One region of the Candidatus Pelagibacter sp. PS_31 genome, then DNA from elsewhere that is predicted to be linked to it. Evidence: riboswitches for the same ligand, from Rfam matches in the RefSeq annotation. Region 1 holds a riboswitch; the other holds the start of a gene.
What was found. A riboswitch is a leader RNA that binds a small molecule or an ion and turns the genes downstream of it on or off. The one in region 1 is predicted to bind S-adenosylmethionine.
Positions count from the first base shown of each region.

Region 2: another riboswitch for S-adenosylmethionine. It lies ahead of AC5SLN_RS02915 (O-acetylhomoserine aminocarboxypropyltransferase/cysteine synthase family protein); the one in region 1 lies ahead of AC5SLN_RS02170 (OsmC family protein).

Region 1 is NZ_CM182069.1:404,923-415,151, reverse strand. Features, by position in the region: gene AC5SLN_RS02220 (DEAD/DEAH box helicase) at 1-1,477, opposite strand, end outside; gene AC5SLN_RS02215 (HNH endonuclease) at 1,479-1,676, opposite strand; gene AC5SLN_RS02210 (hypothetical protein) at 1,673-1,948, opposite strand; gene AC5SLN_RS02205 (hypothetical protein) at 1,958-2,461, opposite strand; gene AC5SLN_RS02200 (hypothetical protein) at 2,959-3,522, shown strand; gene AC5SLN_RS02195 (hypothetical protein) at 3,526-3,903, shown strand; gene AC5SLN_RS02190 (aminotransferase class IV) at 4,273-5,178, opposite strand; gene AC5SLN_RS02185 (NADP-dependent oxidoreductase) at 5,309-6,232, shown strand; gene AC5SLN_RS02180 (hypothetical protein) at 6,345-6,530, opposite strand; gene AC5SLN_RS02175 (NAD(P)/FAD-dependent oxidoreductase) at 6,556-7,899, opposite strand; gene AC5SLN_RS02170 (OsmC family protein) at 8,017-8,568, opposite strand; SAM riboswitch class V at 8,573-8,637, opposite strand; gene AC5SLN_RS02165 (homocysteine S-methyltransferase family protein) at 8,641-9,702, opposite strand; SAM riboswitch class V at 9,772-9,836, opposite strand; gene AC5SLN_RS02160 (DUF1737 domain-containing protein) at 10,132-10,229, opposite strand, start outside.
Region 2 is NZ_CM182069.1:524,542-534,770, forward strand. Features, by position in the region: gene rpmF (50S ribosomal protein L32) at 1-39, shown strand, start outside; gene plsX (phosphate acyltransferase PlsX) at 54-1,058, shown strand; gene AC5SLN_RS02890 (integration host factor subunit alpha) at 1,058-1,360, shown strand; gene AC5SLN_RS02895 (MerR family transcriptional regulator) at 1,350-1,727, shown strand; gene AC5SLN_RS02900 (50S ribosomal protein L33) at 1,729-1,920, shown strand; gene AC5SLN_RS02905 (chorismate mutase) at 1,923-2,213, opposite strand; gene AC5SLN_RS02910 (COX15/CtaA family protein) at 2,256-3,266, shown strand; gene AC5SLN_RS02915 (O-acetylhomoserine aminocarboxypropyltransferase/cysteine synthase family protein) at 3,259-4,587, opposite strand; SAM riboswitch class V at 4,592-4,660, opposite strand; gene rplM (50S ribosomal protein L13) at 4,800-5,261, shown strand; gene rpsI (30S ribosomal protein S9) at 5,263-5,712, shown strand; gene argC (N-acetyl-gamma-glutamyl-phosphate reductase) at 5,747-6,769, shown strand; gene AC5SLN_RS02935 (hypothetical protein) at 6,766-6,990, shown strand; gene AC5SLN_RS02940 (homoserine dehydrogenase) at 6,991-8,283, shown strand; gene AC5SLN_RS02945 (AEC family transporter) at 8,283-9,185, shown strand; gene AC5SLN_RS02950 (DMT family transporter) at 9,203-10,051, shown strand.

The DNA of each region.
Region 1 (10,229 bases):
CTAAAGTAATAATAAAGTCATGACCAAGTTTTTCACCACAACTTTGGCATTCATCTAAATGTACTGGATTTGGATGATTACAATCTTCATTTTCACAAGTTTTAAATCTTGTTTTTCTCTGTGGAAACTCATAACCACAAAATTTACATTCAACATTTTTTTTGTCGTTTTCTTCTTCACACTTAGGACATATTTTTGTATTTTTAGATGAGTCTTTTATATCTATAAGCTTCATTTCTCTTTCCACTCTTCTTGCATATTCTTCAAATATATTGTGTGTAGGCATAACTACGTATGCACTTGAGTCATCATCTTTTCCTGCTGACCTAACTACCCTTCCTAATGCTTGTCTAAATGATAATTCTGTTTGTGCATTTGGCAAATACACAAGCACTCTTAACCTCTTGATGTCCACACCTTCACTAATCATTGCTACAGAAACAATCCAATCTTTATTACTTTCTCTAAAGGCTTCGATCAAACCATCAGCATTTGACAGATTGCTGTGAACGAGCATAGGTTTTTCACCTGTTAATTCTTTTAAAGTTTCAGCCATGTATTCAGCTACTTTAATATTTGGTGCAATAACTAAACCTCCAGCATTTGGTAATCTTTCTTTAATATTGTCTAATTTTGAAATACCCCATTCAAGCATAGATGCCTGATATGAGTTTAAATCAGGAGTTTTACCATCTTTTTTATATTTTGGAGATCTTGCTAATGTATAAAAATCACAAGATTTTTGTATGGCACCTATAAATTTCTTAGTATGTTTTTTATCATCAATTTTAATACCTGAAGTACCTGACACAAAAATTGGTTCTCCTTCTTCCTTAAGCACAACAGTAAACTTTCCTTCATGCCTATGAAAAAAAGCAGGTCTACAATATTTTAAATCTACTGCTTCACCATAAGTTAAAGTATACTGGCCACCGATAGGATGAGTTAGTTCACCTCCAGAATATTGAAACCACACAGGTTGTTCCCCATCACTTCTGATAGGTGTACCTGTTAGAATTAATACGTATTTAGCTTTTTTAAAAGCACTATCCGCACTTTGACCCCAAACTGCGCTTACAGCTGCGTGGTGATGTTCATCACAAATAACTAGTGTATTATCTGTTTCACAAATTGTTTGAAATAGATCTTTTTGATCATCGACAGAATTCCATGTAGCACAAACATCTAGTCCTTGATCTTCATTTTTTCCAACAACTACTAACATACTTCTACCAGTTACTACCTTAAATTCCTCTTTCCATTGCTTAACAACTTCTTTTCTAGGTGCTATTACTATTACTCTCTTAATAGCTTCTTTTTCAATTAATCTTTTAGCTATTACAGCTGCACAAATTGTTTTTCCAGCACCAGGAGCTGCATTAATTAAGAACTTATTATTTGACTGATTTTGACTAGAATACCAATTTAAGGATTTATTAATTGCTTGATCTTGCCAAGATCTTAAAGATAAGGCCATACTATTTATTACCTTTTTTTAAATTACATTTAGGACAAAGTGCTTGTCCATTTTTAAGAATTGTTTTTCCTTTTTTTGAATACGCAACAACATGGTCTGCATGAAAACCCTCTTTAAGATTTTTTCCACATAACTGACATGTGTTTCCTCCTACAATTGAAAGTATCTGTCTTTGTCTTTGACTAAAAGATCTGCTCATTTACTTATCCACCATTCACTCATATTAATATCTCTAATTGGTAGATTTTCTGGGGCTTCACATTCTAAGTCTTTATTAATTCTTCTGATTATTTTGGCCATTGAAACAGGAGTTTTCTTAACTATAAATCCTTTTCTTTTAATTAGCGTTAATACTGCAGTGAAATTTTGTACACCAAATAACAAAAGTGACTCTAATCTTGAAACACGATTTCCTTCAATCATATATTCTGTTAAAGCAGAAGTATTTCCATATTTAATTTTTTGTGTCATTATTGTACCTTAGGTAATATCAACCAAACCATATGCTTTAATATTATTGGAATTTGTATTTTTTTCAACTTTTAAGCCATCTTTTTCAAATCTATTGTTGATTTTATCAGTAATAGGTTCATTTAAGTCATAATCATTTTCTAAATATTCAGGTCGATCACTTCTAATTAACTCTTCAGATATCATGGCAAAAGGCAACCTTGTTATCATTAAATAAGTATCAAATGAAAAAAAGTATGGACGGCCTTCTCTTGATTTAATTTCTTTTATTTTTCCTTTTTCATCAATGACAGTTTCACTTATTAGTGCATTAGATAACAAAACCACTTCTTCTTCAGAAATATCAATTTTAAATTCATCTGAAATTGTTTCAACTGCTTCTCTTATTTTTAAAGCTTGTTTTATTTCAACAATTGATTCAATTTTTGAAATATCAATATCTTTTTTTATTTTTTTCTTTAAGAATTTTTTCCATTCCTGTTTAATGAAATCAATTCTTTCAAAATCATTCATTTTTTTTATAGACACACCTCTCCTATAATTTTTTTTAAATATTTTTTTGTTTCAATTCATTATTTCATGGACAAAACTATATTACTCATATATAAGTAATAGTATCTAAATCGGGACACAATTAAGCCCAAAAATCATCAAAAAAATAAATTAGAAGTGAATCATGCATTGGATTTCATTCCTTTTCACCCGTTTACGTTTCTTTTCATTGTTCTCCTCTTTACGTAGACCCCTAGATAAGAGAAGGGGTGAAACCATTACTAACTACAAATTACTAACCATTAAAAATACAACCAATCATAGGAGTTCTAATATATGGAAATAGACCGTATTAATAAATACTGTCATGTAAGTGCTTATATAGCTTACGATAACTGTAGCCCAGTTTACAAACAAACCTTTCAATTCAAAATAAATCCTAGTGAACATAATTCTATTATTTGGGACAAAATAATAAGGACCCTTAAAAAAATTGGTGTAAATGCGGAGCTCAAATCTTGAAGCGGTTCTTAATTTTTGTATCAGCTCATTTATTTTTGTTTCTATTAGTAATTGTTTACCAGGCTCAAGCAGATGATGAAGAATGGAATATTAATAGATATGAAAAGTTAGTTTATGCGAGAGTTTCAGGTGAAGTTACCCACGGAGACTCGCTTAACTTTTTTATACACGTTAATGATGATTGTGATCGTGTGTGGAATAACTTTACTTTTTACACTTATGAAAAACCAGGTGATATCAAGCAATTAATAGGTAAACACATCCCAATAAGAATTAATAACCAAGAAGAAACTGCTGAAGTTGAGGCGGTAACACCTTTTCTAATGGGTTATCGTGTTTTGTTTTCTATAGGTACTTTTGATCTTCAAAAATACATCTACAAATTAAATGATTTTTATAATGAGGAAAAAAGATTTGAAATTGAAATAGTTGATGGAGTTGGTTTTAAAGCAGCAAAATACTTTGACATCCCAAATAATAATTGGAAATTAGATAAACTTGTTCCCTCTGTATTAGAAGCTCGTAAACTTTGTAAAACTATTGATCAGGTGGGTAGTTAGATAATGTTAAGAATTATTTTATTTATCTTACTGTTATTACCTACAACCTCTAACGCTGATCAAGGTTTAAAAATCTCATGTCTTAATATGAAAGATGTAATCATTGGAAGAAAGCATGACCCTTTAAATTTTACAATGCAAGCAGTAGGGCTTGAGTACTTTGATAAAGAAAAAGGAGAATTTATTATGATTGAAGCTAATAAATTAGATATTGGTGAAAACCAAGTGACTGCAAGATTTGCAGATTACGAATTAGGGTTTCAAATGATTGTATTTGATGGAGATACAGAACCTAGCATGACCATGTCAAAATATGATTTTAAAAATAATAGGTTCTTAGAGCATTATCAGTGTGATTTTGAAACTACAAATATTGAATAAAATCAGTTATCTAGGTGAAGGAATGAGAGTTAATCAACTAAAAGATTGTAGAATTTAAATATTGATTAATAAAACTATTATAGCGATAGCTATTAACAAAGCACTGACAATAATATAATTCAATCTAATATTAAATTTTTTAAAGACTATTTCAGTAATCTTTTCCCAGAATAATACGATTAAGAAGATAATTATAGCTGGCAGAATATATTTGATCATAAATCCATAATTATTGTGTAAGCTAAATAAGTAAGTTCAATGGCTAATAGTATTTCAAGTCCAGACATAATTTAAACCTACCAAACCTTAAATCAGGTGTCCAGTTGATGGAATGAAGACGAAGATAACTGCTTGTTTAATGTTCATTTTTTATAATATGTCATTTATAGATGTACTCCACATAGGATCTGAATGCTTATCCCAATAGAGTTTGTGAATTTTTCTTGTAATATCCCCTACCGTTCCTTGTTTAATATTTTCCCCACTTACTTTTGTTATTGGCATTACCCCTCCTGCAGTTGAGGTTGCAAATAACTCTTTAGATGATTTTAACATTTCAATCGTTATAGATTTTTTATTAACTTTGATATTTAGTTCTTTAGCTAAATCAATAACGGTTTGTCTTGTAATTCCTTCTAGTACTCCATGGTCTGGGGTATTAATTCCATTTTCATCAACAGAGAAAATATTAAAGCCTGGGCCTTCAGAGATATTATTATCCTCATCAACTAATAAAGCAGTATGATGTCCTCTTTCATAAGCATCAAGCATACCGGTGACTAAATCCATCCAATGATAATTTTTAATAGTTGGATCAACTGAACTTGGAGGAATTCTTGTTATATCGGTTAAATATACATCTAATCCTTTTTCAAAATCTTCTGGCTTAAGTATCCAACCAAAGGGTACTGCAAAAGCCATAAAACGTGGTGTCGCTTTACGAGGATCTCTAACAAAGTTTGGAGACATTCCTCTTGTTTGTATCATTTCAACATAAGAGTCTTCAAGATCAGCTTTTTTAACACAGCCTGCTAATATTTTTTTTATTTCTTCACGACTAAGTCTGCATGGCATTCTCAGTTTTTCTGTTGATTTAAAAAAACGATCAATATGTTTATCTAATTGAAAAAATCTATCCTTCCAAACATGGACAACATCATATGTGGCATCAGATCTTAGAAAACCCCAATCTAAAATAGGAATTTTAGCTTCAGAAAGTTGAATGAATTCACCGTTCATCCATGCCGATCCTTTTGGAAAAATATCACTCACCATCCAACCCTACCAATATTCAAATCAGGTGTCTAGGTGATGGAATGATTGTTATTTAATAAAATATACACTACATAGCTTTCTTTACGTTTTAATAAATCTTAAAAAGTTATTTAATTAAAAAGGATTCACAATGAAAGCTGTCGTTTATAAAGATTATACTGCCAATATTGAAATTATTGATATTGAAAAGCCAAAACTTCAAGATAAGTCTGTCCTAGTAGAAGTACATGCTGCTAGCATTAATCCGATCGATAATATTCTACATGCAGGTTATCTAAAAGAAATGCTAGAGCTTAGCTTTCCCCACGTTATGGGCTACGATGTTTCAGGCAAAGTAGTCGAGGTTGGTAAAGATGTACTTAATGTCAAAGTTGGTGATGAAGTGTTTGCTCGTCCCAATCAAGAAGACGCTGGCTCTATTGCTGAATTCGCTCGTATCCAAGAAAATGAACTTGCTATTAAACCAGAAAATCTAAGCCATATAGAGGCGGCATCTATCCCACTAGCGGGTTTGACAGCATGGCAGGCATTAGTTACGAAAGGTAATATTAAGCAAGGTGACAAAGTGTTAATCCACGCTGGTTCAGGGGGTGTTGGAACACTTGCCATCCAAATTGCAAAACATTTTGGGGCAACAGTTGCAACGACTACAAGTTCTAAAAATACTGAACTAGTTAAAAGTTTGGGAGCTGATCTAATAATTGATTATACCGCTCAGTCATTTGAAGATGAGTTATCTGAGTATGATTTAGTCTTTGATATGATCGGGGGTGATGTGCTTACTAAGTCTTTCAAGATTTTAAAAAAGGGAGGTACTCTGATTTCTATTAAGGGTCAAGATACTGAAAACCTTGCTAAAAAATACGGTGTAAACTTTGAATGGTTTTTCATGTCACCTGATGGAGCAATGCTAACAGAACTTGTAACATTAATTAGTCAGGGCACCATTAAAACTGTCATTGATAGTACATATCCAATGGAACAGGCTTCAGAAGCTTTTGGAAAACTAGCAGAAGGTCGAACCAAAGGTAAAATTGTTCTTACAATTAAATAGGGTTTTAATAATCAAGCTATTTAAGTTTATCAAACCTCTAATCAGGTGTCTAGATGGAGTAACTAACTAATACTAAATAAGGATAAAGAGATCCTGAGAATGGGTAATATTTTTATTTAATAATCCAAAAAATGATATTTATTATATAAACCAAAATACCATAAAATAAGAACATTAGAAATTTGTCTTTTCCTGACTTTTCTTTCCAATTTAAAGTAAATAACGCAGCAGGTGATGCAACTAGTAAAATAACCCCAACAACAATTACCAATACTGATAAAATTATAAATACATTCATAAATTAACTTTTATCATATATTTTCTTAAATATTAAATCTGTCTTTAATTGCATAAAACCACACCGCTAATCTAAAATAAAACGTTCTTAACTGGGGGAAGATAAACTTCTTAGGTAATCCTTTGTAAATTTTTGAAATATCTAACTCTTTACTGTTTGATAATACTAACTTAGACAATTGTTTTCCAGTCCAAGGAGCAGCACTCACTCCAACCCCATTATAACCAAATCCATAATAAATCTCTTCATTATCAATTTTACCAATGGAGGGAGTTAATTTTTGAGATAAAGCAATTAATCCCCGCCAATTATAATCAATATTAATATCTTTCCATTTAGGAAAAATATCTTTTAAAAATTTTTCCATTTTCTTAGACATATTTAAATTAGATTGATCACTGCCACTTAAATCTCCTCTAGTGCCAAATAAAATTCGGTTGTCAGGTAACTTTCGATAATAATATAAAAGATTTTTAGTATTAGCTATTGGTGAAAATGTTTTAAAATTATGTTGGTCAATTTCTTGCTTCGTTAAGACTCTGGTGACAATAATATTTGAAATTACTGGTAAAATTCTTGAATTCATCTCTGGGATTAAGCCTTCTTGATAGAACCCGTTTGTTGCAACGACTATTTTTTTTGAACGAATAGATCCTTCTTTCGTCCTTAAAATATAAGCACCCTTATCTTTATCAATTTTATCCACTTTAGTGTGCTCGAAGATTTTTAATTGTTTAGATAAAGCGTATTTTGCAATGCCATTAACAAATTTAAGAGGATTGATTGCAAAACCAGGTTTATATGAAAAAGCTCCAAATTGCTCTGTGCCCCCATGGCCAATTTTATCAAAGTCTTCTTTTGAATAAATTTCAGTTTCAATACCAAACTCTTCTTTGTAAGCTTTGGCTTGTTCTTTAATATCTTTAAACTTAATTGGGTGATGGGCGACTACGTAATTACTATCCCCCGTTACATCACAATCAATATTATATTCTTGTATAATGTCTTTTGTATAATTTGAGCCGTCAACAGAGTTTTTAAAGAATTTTTTAGTTTCATCATTGCCGTAAATAGATTGCATCTTTTTAAAAGACATCTTACTTGGTGGCAGACAACAAAAACCTGCATTACGAGATGAAGCCCCCCAACCTATTTTTCCAGCTTCAACTAAAATGACCTCTAAATTATGATTTTCTATTAAATTAATTGCACAGGATAAACCAGTGTACCCTCCACCTATTACAACAATTTCTGAGCTGACATCTTTATTAAGTTTATCTAGATTTAAATTTTCGCTTGAATGATCTTCCCAATAACTACTAACTGGGGTGTTAAATTGATAAATATCAGAATGATAAATATTTTTCATTAACAAGACCCTAGCACGCAATTAATACTTAATTCTAGTCAAACTTCTAATTTTTTAGGATTTGAAATGAACTTAAAAGACTTAAGCCCTATTTTCATAGGGCTTAAATTAGATTAGTTAAGCAGCACTTACTCTTTGCTCTATGTGCTCTTTATTATTAGAACTTGAAGAAACCTTTTGAAACAATTTAATAGGAACTCCTTTTGATAAAATATCTAATACCGGGCAATGTGTATTTACCGTATCAATCAATTTATCTATTTCAGCTTTTGGTGATGAAGATTTAATATCAACAGTACCAGAGATGGATTGAAAGCCAGGTCTAGTGTTTTTATTTAAAGCTAAAAAACCCTGAAGATCTAATTCACCTTTTAATTTAACACTAACACTCTCAATATTAATACCCGCTGCTGTAGCAAATGCTTTATAGGTTATCTCCTGACACGTTGCTAACGCTGCTAATATTAACTCTACTGGGCTTGGACCTTCGTCTTTACCACCAAAACTTTTGGGTTCATCAACAACTAATTTATGCTCTCTAAGAGTGACTACAGATTGAAGTCCTTCTTTAAGAATTGAGTTGCTTTCATATTGGACCAAAGCATTTTTGGGGTTGGCTGTAAAATCCTTCTGTAGATTACTTATTGTTTCTTTTAGATTGTTACTCATTTGTTTTCTCCTGTTTTAGTGCTTCGACATATGTCAGGCGCACAATTTAGTTAAATGCCCTTCTTAATTTATTTACGCTTTGTCTCCATATTCAGTCATATGTTTTGGAATTCTTTTATTTTTTCCATACATAAAATGATTTTCCATGTTCTCTCGATATTTACTTGCTGGAACAGTTAAACCAATTGACTCAGCAACTTCCCTAATCAACATTGGGTTTGCTCCACAACATACTCCAAGGTAATTAATACCTAGCTCATAAGCATCTTTTGCAAATTTACCTATTTCATATCTATTACAAAAGTGTGGATCCAATGCTGTTGGAAACGTTCTTCCATGAGGTGATGGACACTGACAATTGCTTCGATCTGGTAGATTAAAAAATGTTGGGTAATCTTCACTGGTTCTATAAGGAATAGGTAAAGCTCCAACATGACATTTAACTGCTTTTCTAATTTCTTTTAAAAAAGGAAACATAGTAGCAGGTCCTCTAAAACAATTTAAACCAACAACATCGGCCCCTAATTGCTCTAGCTCTTTACAAGTATCAACAACTGATTTTCCATCTCTCATTTTATTTTCACCCATTGGAGATATGGTTAATACAGTTGGTAAACCTGTTTTTTTCATAACTTCTAAAGCTTTAAAAGCTTCTTCAGCATAATAAAAAGTTTCACCAATTAACATATCAGCACCTTCTTCAACGGCCCAACCAATCATCTCTGTAAACATTCCTTCAACTTCTTTTTGAGATTGTGGATCATTATGTTTCCAGATATTTGAATTTGAAATATTACCTGCCATCAAATTTGGTTTTGATCCTTTAGGAGTATCTAGTGCTACTTTTTTAGCAATTTTTAATGCTGAACGATTTAGTGGTTCAAGAAGTTCTTCTTTACCAATAACACGCATTTTTTCTCTGTGTCCATTATAAGTAAAGGCCTCAACTACATCAGATCCTGCGTGTTGAAATTCTCTATGTAAGTTCTCTAAAACTTCAGGATGATCTAATGACACCATTGGAACAAACTCCCCTGATGACATGTACCCACGTCTTTCTATTTCAAATAAAAAACCTTCTGCACATATAACAGGTCCTTTATCTAATCTTTCTTTTAATCTATTTGTGCTCATTTTTTTTCTCCGAGTTTTGTGGAGAAAAAAGGTCACAAAATAACAAGAGGGTTAAATCCATAGGCCTCTTTTCTCCTTTTTAGTGCTTAAGCAAATGCAGGGCGCACAATATGGTTCAACTGCCCGGTTTAATTTTATGAAAGATAAAAAAAAACCACCTGACTAAAGCGGTGGTTGAAGCGTCGCTTTAGCAGGATTTATAACGCGCTCTGCAATTTAACTTAAATCAGCGCAACTAAATATAATCAACTTTCTCTCAAACTGTCAATTGAAAAAATAAATAATAGTTAAAATTATGAGAATAATGACAATCCAAATACTAAGATTAGTTAAGAATTGCTTTAATTTAGAATTAGATTGTAGAAAAGCTGGGAGTACTAATAAGAGTATCCCTAGCATATAAACAAAGGGTAATATCTGATCTGCCATTTATATCGATGATAGCTTCATCTTTTTGGAATACTTCTTCTGAGGTGAATTTTTTATAACTGCTTGAGCACAACGCATGACCCCTCTTTTTTTATCAA
Region 2 (10,229 bases), 120 kb from region 1:
ATGTATAGAGGTAGACAAGTTTTAGATTCTAAGGAATAAAAGTCCAAAATTAAATGAGCAAAATAATAAAAATTGCAGTTGATGCAATGGGTGGAGATAATTCACCAAAAAAAATTATTGATGGAATTAATCATCATTATAAAAGTAACACTAATACTTTTTATCAAATTTTTGGTGATAAGGAAAAAATCAGAAATTATATAAATGATCAATTACCCACATCTTCATATGAAATAATTCACACTAAAGATTTGGTTAAAGGAACTGATAGTCCTTTAGAAGGAGCCAAAAGAGGAAAAAACACTAGTATGTGGTTAGCCATACAAAGTGTTAAAGAAAAAAAATCTGACATAGTTATTTCTGCTGGTAACACTGGAGCATTACTTGTTATTTCAAAACTTAATCTAAATATGATTGAAAACATTGATAAACCAGCTCTTTCTGCTTTATGGCCAAATAAAAAGAATATGAGTGTTGTGCTAGATTTGGGAGCTAATATCGAATGTAGTCCAAAAAATTTAATTGATTTTTCTATAATGGGATCTTCGTTATTTAAATCGTTATATCCTGATGATACCGCTAAAGTTGCTTTATTAAATATAGGTTCTGAAGAAATTAAAGGTAATGAGATTATCAAAGAAACTTACCAACAATTAAATCAAAGAAATAACACTGACTTTGAGTTTAAGGGTTATATAGAAGGTAATCAGTTAATGAATGGCGATGTAAATGTTATCGTTGCTGATGGATTTACTGGAAATATTGCTTTGAAGACAGCCGAAGGTACTGCAAATTTTATTACAAGTGAATTAAAGAAAGCCATGACAGGTAATATTATTGGTAAAATTTCATCTTTACTAAATATTTCAAATTTAAAAAAATTTAAAGAAAGATTAGATCCAAGACTTTATAATGGTGCAATTTTCATAGGTTTAGATTCTCCTGTTATTAAAAGCCATGGTGGAACAGATTATATAGGCTTTTCAAACTCATTAAGTGTTTGCACTAGAATTGTCACTGGAAATTTAATAGAAAAGATAAGAAACAACATAAGTTAATGCAAAGAACCAACTTAACAAAAAAAGATCTTATAAATTCAATTTATATGCAAATTGGTTTTTCAAAAAATATATCTGAAAATTTGATTGATGATTTTCTAATCACAATAGTAGACAATTTAAAAATAGAAAAAAAATTAAAGCTTTCTAAATTTGGTACTTTTTCTATAAGAGCAAAGAAAAGTAGAATTGGACGAAACCCCAAAACAAAAGAACAAACAACTATATCTAATAGAGATGTCGTTTTATTTAAAGCTTCTAAGGAATTTAAAGATTTGGTAAATTCTAAGAATGATTCATAAAAATAATGACGCTTATAAGTCAATAGGTGAGGTAGCTAAAATTCTTGGTCTTGTAAACAAAAAAAAAGGAACCTTGAATACTCATACTATTCGATTTTGGGAGAAGGAATTTAAGCAAATTAAGCCAAAAATTTTAAATGGTAATAGAAGATATTATAATAATGATACTATTGAGGTTTTAAAAAAAGTTAAATATCTACTCAAAGATCAAGGAATGACAATTATTGGTGTTAAAAAAGTTCTTAATTCTGATAAATCATTAAAACTTGACGAATTACCAAATAATTCTATAAATGCTGATTATAATTTAAAAAATAAACTTAAGAAGATTTCTGATTTAATAAAAAAAATAAAAAGTTTAAAATAAAATGGCAAAAAAAACGCACGTTAAAGTTAGATTAGTACCAGAGGCTAAACCTGATAGTCCTTTTTTTTATTATGTTAAAAAACCTGCGGGTGGTGAAAAAGCTAAAGTTAAATTGTCTGCAAAGAAATATAACCCTTCTACAAGAAAACATGAAATGTTTGTGGAAAAAAAATTACCTCCACACAGTAAATAGTATTATTTTTTTCTAAAATTTCTTTTTTCGTAATCAATAAAAGACCAAATCATATTTTTCCAAATTCTATTAGTGATTTTTGGGTCAATATTAGTTTGTATTGATTTTTTTTTAATTTTTTTAAGTATAAAATTGATCCTTTTTTGATCAATTATTTCTTTTTTATGTATTTTTACTTTTAGCACTTCATTGACTAGAGAAGATCTTTTTTTGATTAATTTAAGTAAATCATTATCAAGTTTATCAAGCTTAATTCTAATCTGATTTAGTTTTTTTTTATTTGTAGGCGACATTTATTCAATTGGTTATTAAGATAATTATTATAAGTATAATTTATGTTTGTAAATAGCGACAACTATATAAAATATTTGAAATTGTGGTTAATAACTTTATTTTCATTAATTGTTCTTATGGTAGCTGTCGGTGGTCTTACTAGACTAACAGACTCTGGTTTATCAATCACAGCCTGGGAGCTCTTTACTGGAATACTCCCACCTATGAATATTAATGAGTGGAATTTTTATTTCTCAGAGTACAAAAAAATTCCTGAATATAAAAATATTAACTACGGCATGTCCTTAGATGAATTTAAAGTGATTTTTTATTGGGAGTATGCTCATAGATTGTTAGCAAGATTTGTAGGTTTGTTTACTTTAGTGCCTTTGCTTTTCTTCACTCTCTATTTTAAAAAAACCCTGCATTATTCTAATAAATATTATTGGATTTTTTTTCTTGTGTGTCTTCAGGGGTTCATTGGTTGGTATATGGTATCTAGCGGATTAATTGAAAATAATGACGTTAGTCACTTTAGACTTAGCATTCATTTATCTTTGGCTTTATTTATTTTATGTTTAATTTTTTGGTATATTTTAGATATTCATAAAATTAAAAAATTTGAAAATAAAATTCCAAATTTATTTTTATTATTTATACTTAAATTGATAGTTTTGCAGATTGTATTGGGTGCTTTTTTATCAGGTTTAGATGGTGGTCTCATCTATAATTCATGGCCTGATATGAATGGTGGTTTTTTTCCAAATGATGTTAGTTATGGTGATTTAATTACTACTCAATTATTTAACAACCCATCAATTATTCAATTTTTGCATAGATCAACTGCATATTTGCTTTTATTTTTTATAATTATTTTAAATTTTATCTATTTTAAAAAACAATATGATTTTAAATATGTATTATTTTTTGATGTTGCTATCTTGTTTCAAATTTTTTTAGGAATTATAACTTTGATTTCTGGTGTAGAGATTACATACGCTTCACTACACCAGCTAGGTTCAATATTAGTTTTGAGTTCTTATTTTTTGATATTATATAAAAACTCTAACTAACTGCTTTCAAATTCCCTTTAGAAGATTTATTTAAAGCTTGGTCTAAATCCTCAATAATGTCATCTATATGCTCAATACCAATACATAATCTTACGTATCCAGGAGTTACACCTGAGGCTAACAATTCTTTTTCTGTTAACTGACTATGAGTTGTTGTTGCAGGATGAATTGCTAAACTTCTTGCATCTCCAATATTTGCAACATGATAAAACATTTTTAAAGACTCGATAAATCTCTTACCTGCTTCAATACCACCTTTGAGCTCTATACCAACTAAACCACCATTTCCTTCATTTAGGTATTTTTTAGCACGATCAGCAATTTTACCCTCATGTTCTGTTGGATAGATTACTCTTGTTACTTCTTTATTTTTCTTTAAATAGTCAACAACTTTTGATGCATTTGAGCAGTGTTGTTTCATTCTAAGAGCAACTGTTTCAAGCCCTTGAATAATTCCAAATGCATTGTCAGGTGATAGGGCAGAACCAAGATCTCTTAGCAATGTAACCCGCGCTCTTACTGCAAAAGAAACATTAGCCCCAGTTAATTCTGGAACCACTTTTCCCCATATAGCTCCACCGTAACTTGCGTCAGGTTCGTTAAATAAAGGTTGTCTTTTGGGATCAGCTGTCCAATCAAAATTACCTCCATCAACTAAAGCTCCACCTACAACTGTACCGTGACCACCTATATATTTTGTTAATGAATAAACTACTACAGCAGCACCATGTTCTAAAGGTTTGCAAATTACAGGGGCAGCTGTGTTGTCCATTATTAATGGTATATTGTATTTTTTACCAATATCAGAAACTTCTTTAATTGGAAAAACTCTCAAATAAGGATTTGGTAAAGTCTCACCATAAAAAGCTCTAGTTTTATCATCAACAGCTTTTTCAAAGTTTTTTGGGTCAGAAGGGTCTGCATATCTAACCTCAATACCAAGTTTACTTAATGTATGCGTGAATAACGAAATAGTACCTCCATATAAATCCGTAGAGCTGACTATATTATCTCCGGCTTGTGCAACGTTTAAAATTGCAAAAGTTGATGCGGTTTGTCCAGATGCTACTGTTAAACAGGCTAATCCTCCTTCTAATGAAGCAACTCTTTTTTCAAGAGCATCATTTGTTGGATTCATTATTCTTGTATAAATATTTCCAAATTCCTTAAGAGCAAACAAATTCGCAGCATGTTCAGTACTATCAAATTGATACGATGTTGTTCTATAAATTGGAACTGCTACTGCTTTGGTTGTTGGATCGCTTCTATAATCACCACCATGTATAGCTATAGTCTCAGGGTTTTGTCTTTTTGTACTCATCTTAATACTCCTTTTTTAGTACTTTTGCTTTATGCAAGGCGTACAATACAGTTCAAATGCGCCTACCGATAATGTGGGTAAAAAATCCTTTTTAGCAATAACTAGCCTGCAATAGGAACAAATCGGCTATATAGAAATATCATTTAAGCAAGATATTGCAAGGGAAATATAAAATTGACATTATATCTAATAATAGTATTAATCCTCGCACAATGACAAAATTTCTAAAAAGTGGTGATTTAAACAGTAACTGGTTTGAGATTGATGCTAAAAATGCTGTAGTTGGCAGATTAGCTTCTATTATCGCTATGATTGTTAGAGGAAAAAATAAAACAACTTTTACACCTCATATGGATGATGGTGATTTTGTTGTTGTTAAAAATGTTGAACAAGCAAAGTTCACAGGAAAAAAATTTAAAGATAAAAAATATTATAGACATACTGGTCACCCAGGTGGAATTAAAGAAATTACTCCTGAAAAATTATTAGAAAAAAATAAACCTGGCGAGACATTAAAATTAGCTATTAAAAGAATGTTACCTGGTGGAGTTCTAGGAAGAAAACAATTAACTAAAGTAAAAATTTATGCTGGTGAAGAACACCCTCATGCATCACAAAACCCAAAACTTTTAGACCTAGGTAAATTAAACAGTAAAAATCTAATAAGAAATTAATATGGAAACAGCAGCTACACCAAATAAAGTATCTACAAAAAAACCTAAAATTAAATTAGATTTTAAAGATAGTAAATACGCAACTGGTAGAAGAAAAAAATCTATTGCAAAAATTTGGGTGAAAAAAGGTACTGGCAAAATTTACGTTAATGGCAGAACTATGGATGAGTATTTCACTAGCGGAAGTCACAAAATGCAAATCACAAGACCATTTGAGATTATAAACCAAGCCACTGATTATGATGTAAGATGTAGTGTAGCAGGTGGTGGACATACTGGTCAAGCTGGTGCAATGGTTCATGGTATTGCTAAAGCATTAATCTTATTTGATTCAGAGAATAGAGCAGTACTTAAGACAGAAAAGCTTAATACTAGAGACTCTAGATCGGTTGAAAGAAAAAAACCTGGTCGTAGAAAAGCAAGAAGAAGCTTCCAATTCTCGAAAAGATAATTCTTTTTTAACTCTAAACTGTTATAATAAAAAAATGCCTAAGCTTAATGTTTTAGTTGCTGGATCAACTGGTTATATTGGTGTTCAATTAATTAAATTATTAGTTAAACACAGCAATGTTAACATTAAATATCTTTGTGGTAATACCTCTGTTGGAAAAAATATCTCTAGTTATGAAAAATCATTAAGTTCAAAAAAATTACCTAAAATTATTAGATACAATAAAGAACTTTTAAAAAACATAGACCTTGTTTTTACAGCTCTACCTAATGGTGAAGCACAAGATATTTCAAATGATTTATTAAAACACAATATATTAATTGATTTAGCTGCAGACTTTAGACTTAATAAAGCATCAAATTATCTAAAATGGTACAAACAAAAACATAGATCTGTCAAAAATATTAAAAAATCAATTTATTCATTACCAGAAATCAATGGTGACAAATTACAGAAATTTAATATTATTGGATGTCCTGGTTGCTACCCAACATCAATACTTTTACCACTTATTCCTTTAGTTAAGAAAAATTTAATAAAAACAGATAATGTTATTATAGATTCAAAATCTGGTTACTCTGGTGCTGGGAGAGGTGTACATAAAAAATATAAGGATAAAAATCTTTATGAATCCTTAAGCGCTTATGGTGTGGGTTTCCATAGACATAACTCTGAAATTCAACAAGAAATCAAAAACTACACTAAAAAGAAATTTTCTTTTACATTCACACCCCATTTAGCACCAATGTTTAGAGGGATACTTAGCACAATTTATCTAGACCTTAACAAAGGTGTAAGTATTAAAAATTTAGAAAATACTTTAAAGAGTCAATATTCAAAAAACAGATTCGTTAAAATTTTAAAAACAAATTCATTGTTAAGTACAAATGACGTAATTAACACAAATAATTGCTCTATAGTAATTTGTAAAACTAAGTATAAAAATAGAGTTATTATTTTATCTGTTATTGATAATTTGATTAAAGGTGGGGCAGGTCAAGCAATACAAAATATGAATATCAAATATGGTTTTAATGAAACAAAAGGATTAATTTGAAATACTTATTTTTATCTTTGATTGTATTTTTAACTTCGTGCTCATTAAACAAAGAGTCTACTTATTGGAATGAAGATCCTATTAAAAAGTCTAATGATGTCAAAAAACTTTCTCAAATATTAAAAAAAACCGGTGATTACAAATCTATGACTTTTGATGAATTTAACCTCTTTCTTAAAGATTATTCAAAAAATGCAGAATACCCAGATATTAACCAATAGATGAAAAATATAATCAACATTGCTGTAGTTGGTCTAGGACAAGTTGGTATTTATTTGTTAAATGAACTTAATACTAAAAAAAAAGATATTGAACTTAAGACAGGAAAAAAAATTAACGTAGTAGCTGTTTCAGCAAGAAGCATTTCTAAAAAAAGAAGATTTAAAGTTAATAAGAAAATATTTTTTAAAAACCCATTAGAAATTTTTAAAAAGACCAAAGTAGATATTTTATTTGAAGCTATAGGTATGTCAGATGGGATTTCAAAAAAAGTTGTGGAAACTGCATTAAAAAATAAAATACATGTAATCACTCCTAATAAAGCACTTATCTCTAAACATGGTGATTTTTTAGGAAAATTAGCAGAGGAAAATAATGTTAATTTAGAATTTGAAGCATCTGTTGCTGGTGGTATTCCAATATTAAGAACCATTAAAGAGGGTCTTGCAACTAACAAAATTTCTAAAGTTTATGGAATTTTAAATGGTACTTCTAACTATATTCTTTCAGAAATGGAAAATTCTAATGATAGTTTTTCTAGCGTATTAAAAAAAGCTCAGCAATTGGGATACGCTGAACCAGGTAACCCTAAATTAGATTTAAATGGTTTTGATGCATTTGCTAAAGTAAGAATTTTGTCTGCTCTAGCTTTTAATACTAAAATTTCAAAACATAAATGCTTAATGGAGGGTGTTGAAAAAATTGAATTAAAAGACATAGAAATTTCCAATCAATTAAATTTACGAATAAAACTTCTTGGCATTTCAGAACTAATTAATGGCCAACTTTTTGAAACTGTACACCCATGCTTAGTTAGTAAAAATTCTTATATTGGTAACGTTGGTGGTGTTATGAATGCTGTTATTCTCGAAGGAAAACCTGTGGGTGAAAGTATATTGCAAGGGGAGGGAGCTGGCCCTGGACCTACTTCTTCATCTTTATTATCAGATTTACTTTCAATTTTAAGAGGTAATATTAAGAAGCCATTTGGCATTCCAGGCACTAAACGTAAATTAATAAAATGTTACAACGTTAATAATTATGTAAATTCACTATATTTGAGATTTGAAGTTAAAGACAAACCTGGAGTTTTATCAACAATTACTAACAGATTAGCTAAGTATAAAATTTCAGTAAAAAGATTAATTCAAACACCTGATAAAAAAAATAATAAAGCTACAATTGTTATTATTACTCATAAAACTAATGAACTTAATTCTAAGAACTGTCTTTCTGTTTTTAATAAAGACAAAAATATTCTAAGATACCCAACATTGATTAGAATTTATAATTAATGGAAATATATCTAAAACTGTTTGAGGTTTTATTTCCTGTCTTTTTTGTTGTTGGTATTGGTTATTATCTTGGCAAAAATAATCCGAAATTAGATACATCTTTTATTACTACCTTTGCAGCAAATATTGGTACTCCAGCAATGATAATATATTCTTTAACATCAACTGGAATGTCTTTTGACATTTTTAAAAATTATTTTTGGTACTATTTGATAGCAATTTTTATTTTTACAATAGTAGGTATAGTTTTTTTATTTTTTTTAAATACTAAAGATATTATTCGTGAGTTACCCCCTTTTGTTATGCCTAATACTGGTAATATGGGTTTACCAATATGTTTATTCGCTTACGGCACTCAAGGTTTGGGTGTCGCTGCTGCAATTTCAGCCTTAATAGTGCTATGCCATTTTACTCTTGGAGTATTTCTTGCTGATAGAAAATTTGATTTAAGTGTAATTCTTAAAAACCCACCTTTTTATGCGATTATAATTTCAGTAATTTTTCTATACTTTAGAATAGAACTTCCTCTCTTTATTGAAAATACAACTTTTCTGCTAATGTACGCTACGATTTTTTTAATATTAATGTCTTTAGGAATTGCTCTTACTCGTTTTAAGGTTTTTTCATTCAAAAAAGCATTTATATCATCAATAGGAAGGGTAATACTTGGCCCAATAATTGGTTTTTCAATAATAAAATATTTTAACCTTTCAGGTTTTGCAGCCGGTGTTCTATTAATTCAATGTTCAATGCCCAGTGCTGTTTTAAATTATCTTGTGGCATCAATTTATTCACCGAAAAAGATTGTAGATAGTGTTGCTAGTACCATTGTTGTTTCAACAGTCATGTCTTTTTTTACTATTCCTGTAGTCGTATTCTTTGCTTTAAAATACTTTAATTAAACTGTATCTATTGGCTTATGAAAGCCATCATATTTAACCTTTTAGCCTGGGTAATGCTTCCAATCATGGATGGTTTTGCAAAATATTTAAGTGCCGATATGCCCGTTTTACAGATCACGTGGGCTAGATATTTTTTTACGGTCGCGTTCACTCTTCCAATAATGTTCTTGTTTTATAATAAGCAGCTTGTTTGGACAGATAAGCCCAAGTTACAAATAATAAGAGGGTTAATACTACTTTCTGCTAATATTTGTTTTTTCTACGCAATATCTGTTATCTCTTTAGCTAAAGCTTTAACGCTTGCTTTTGTTGCACCCTTAATTGTTACAGCATTCTCACCTATTTTTTTAGGTGAGAAGGTGGGTATAAGGAGGTGGACTGCTGTTATCATAGGATTTATTGGCTCTCTGGTCGTTATAAGGCCAGGTTTTGTAGAAATTAACTTAGCTAGTCTAGCTGCATTAGGAACAGGTATAATGTATGGGTTCTATTTAATAATTACACGTAAATTGAGCACTTCAGATAACCCTTTATTAACCTTATTACTAACTGGATTAGTTGGATTAGTTGCTGTTTCAGGATTAATGCCATTCGTTTGGGTTAATCCAAGTGCCTCTCAATGGTCTATGATGGCTTCTATAGGCGTATTTGCCTGCATTGGGCACTTATTTCTTATATTATCCCTTAAATATGCTGATGCTTCCAAATTAGCTCCATTTAGCTACTTTGAAATCATTACTAATATTATTATTGGGTATTATTTCTTTAGTGACTTTCCTGATAATTGGACATTTTTAGGTTTATCCATTATTATTATGAGTGGAATTTATATTTCTAGAAGAGAGTCTTATATTAAATCTAATTAATTAGGTATAACTTGTTTACTAATACTTAATATTATACATTAATAGTATATATTAAATAACTGTAATTATTGATTTAAATATAATATTATAAATTTATGAAATAATAGATAAAATATTATAATTTTTAACAAATAGTTAAATTATAGTTACTAAAATACGCCTAAAAACAAATAAATGT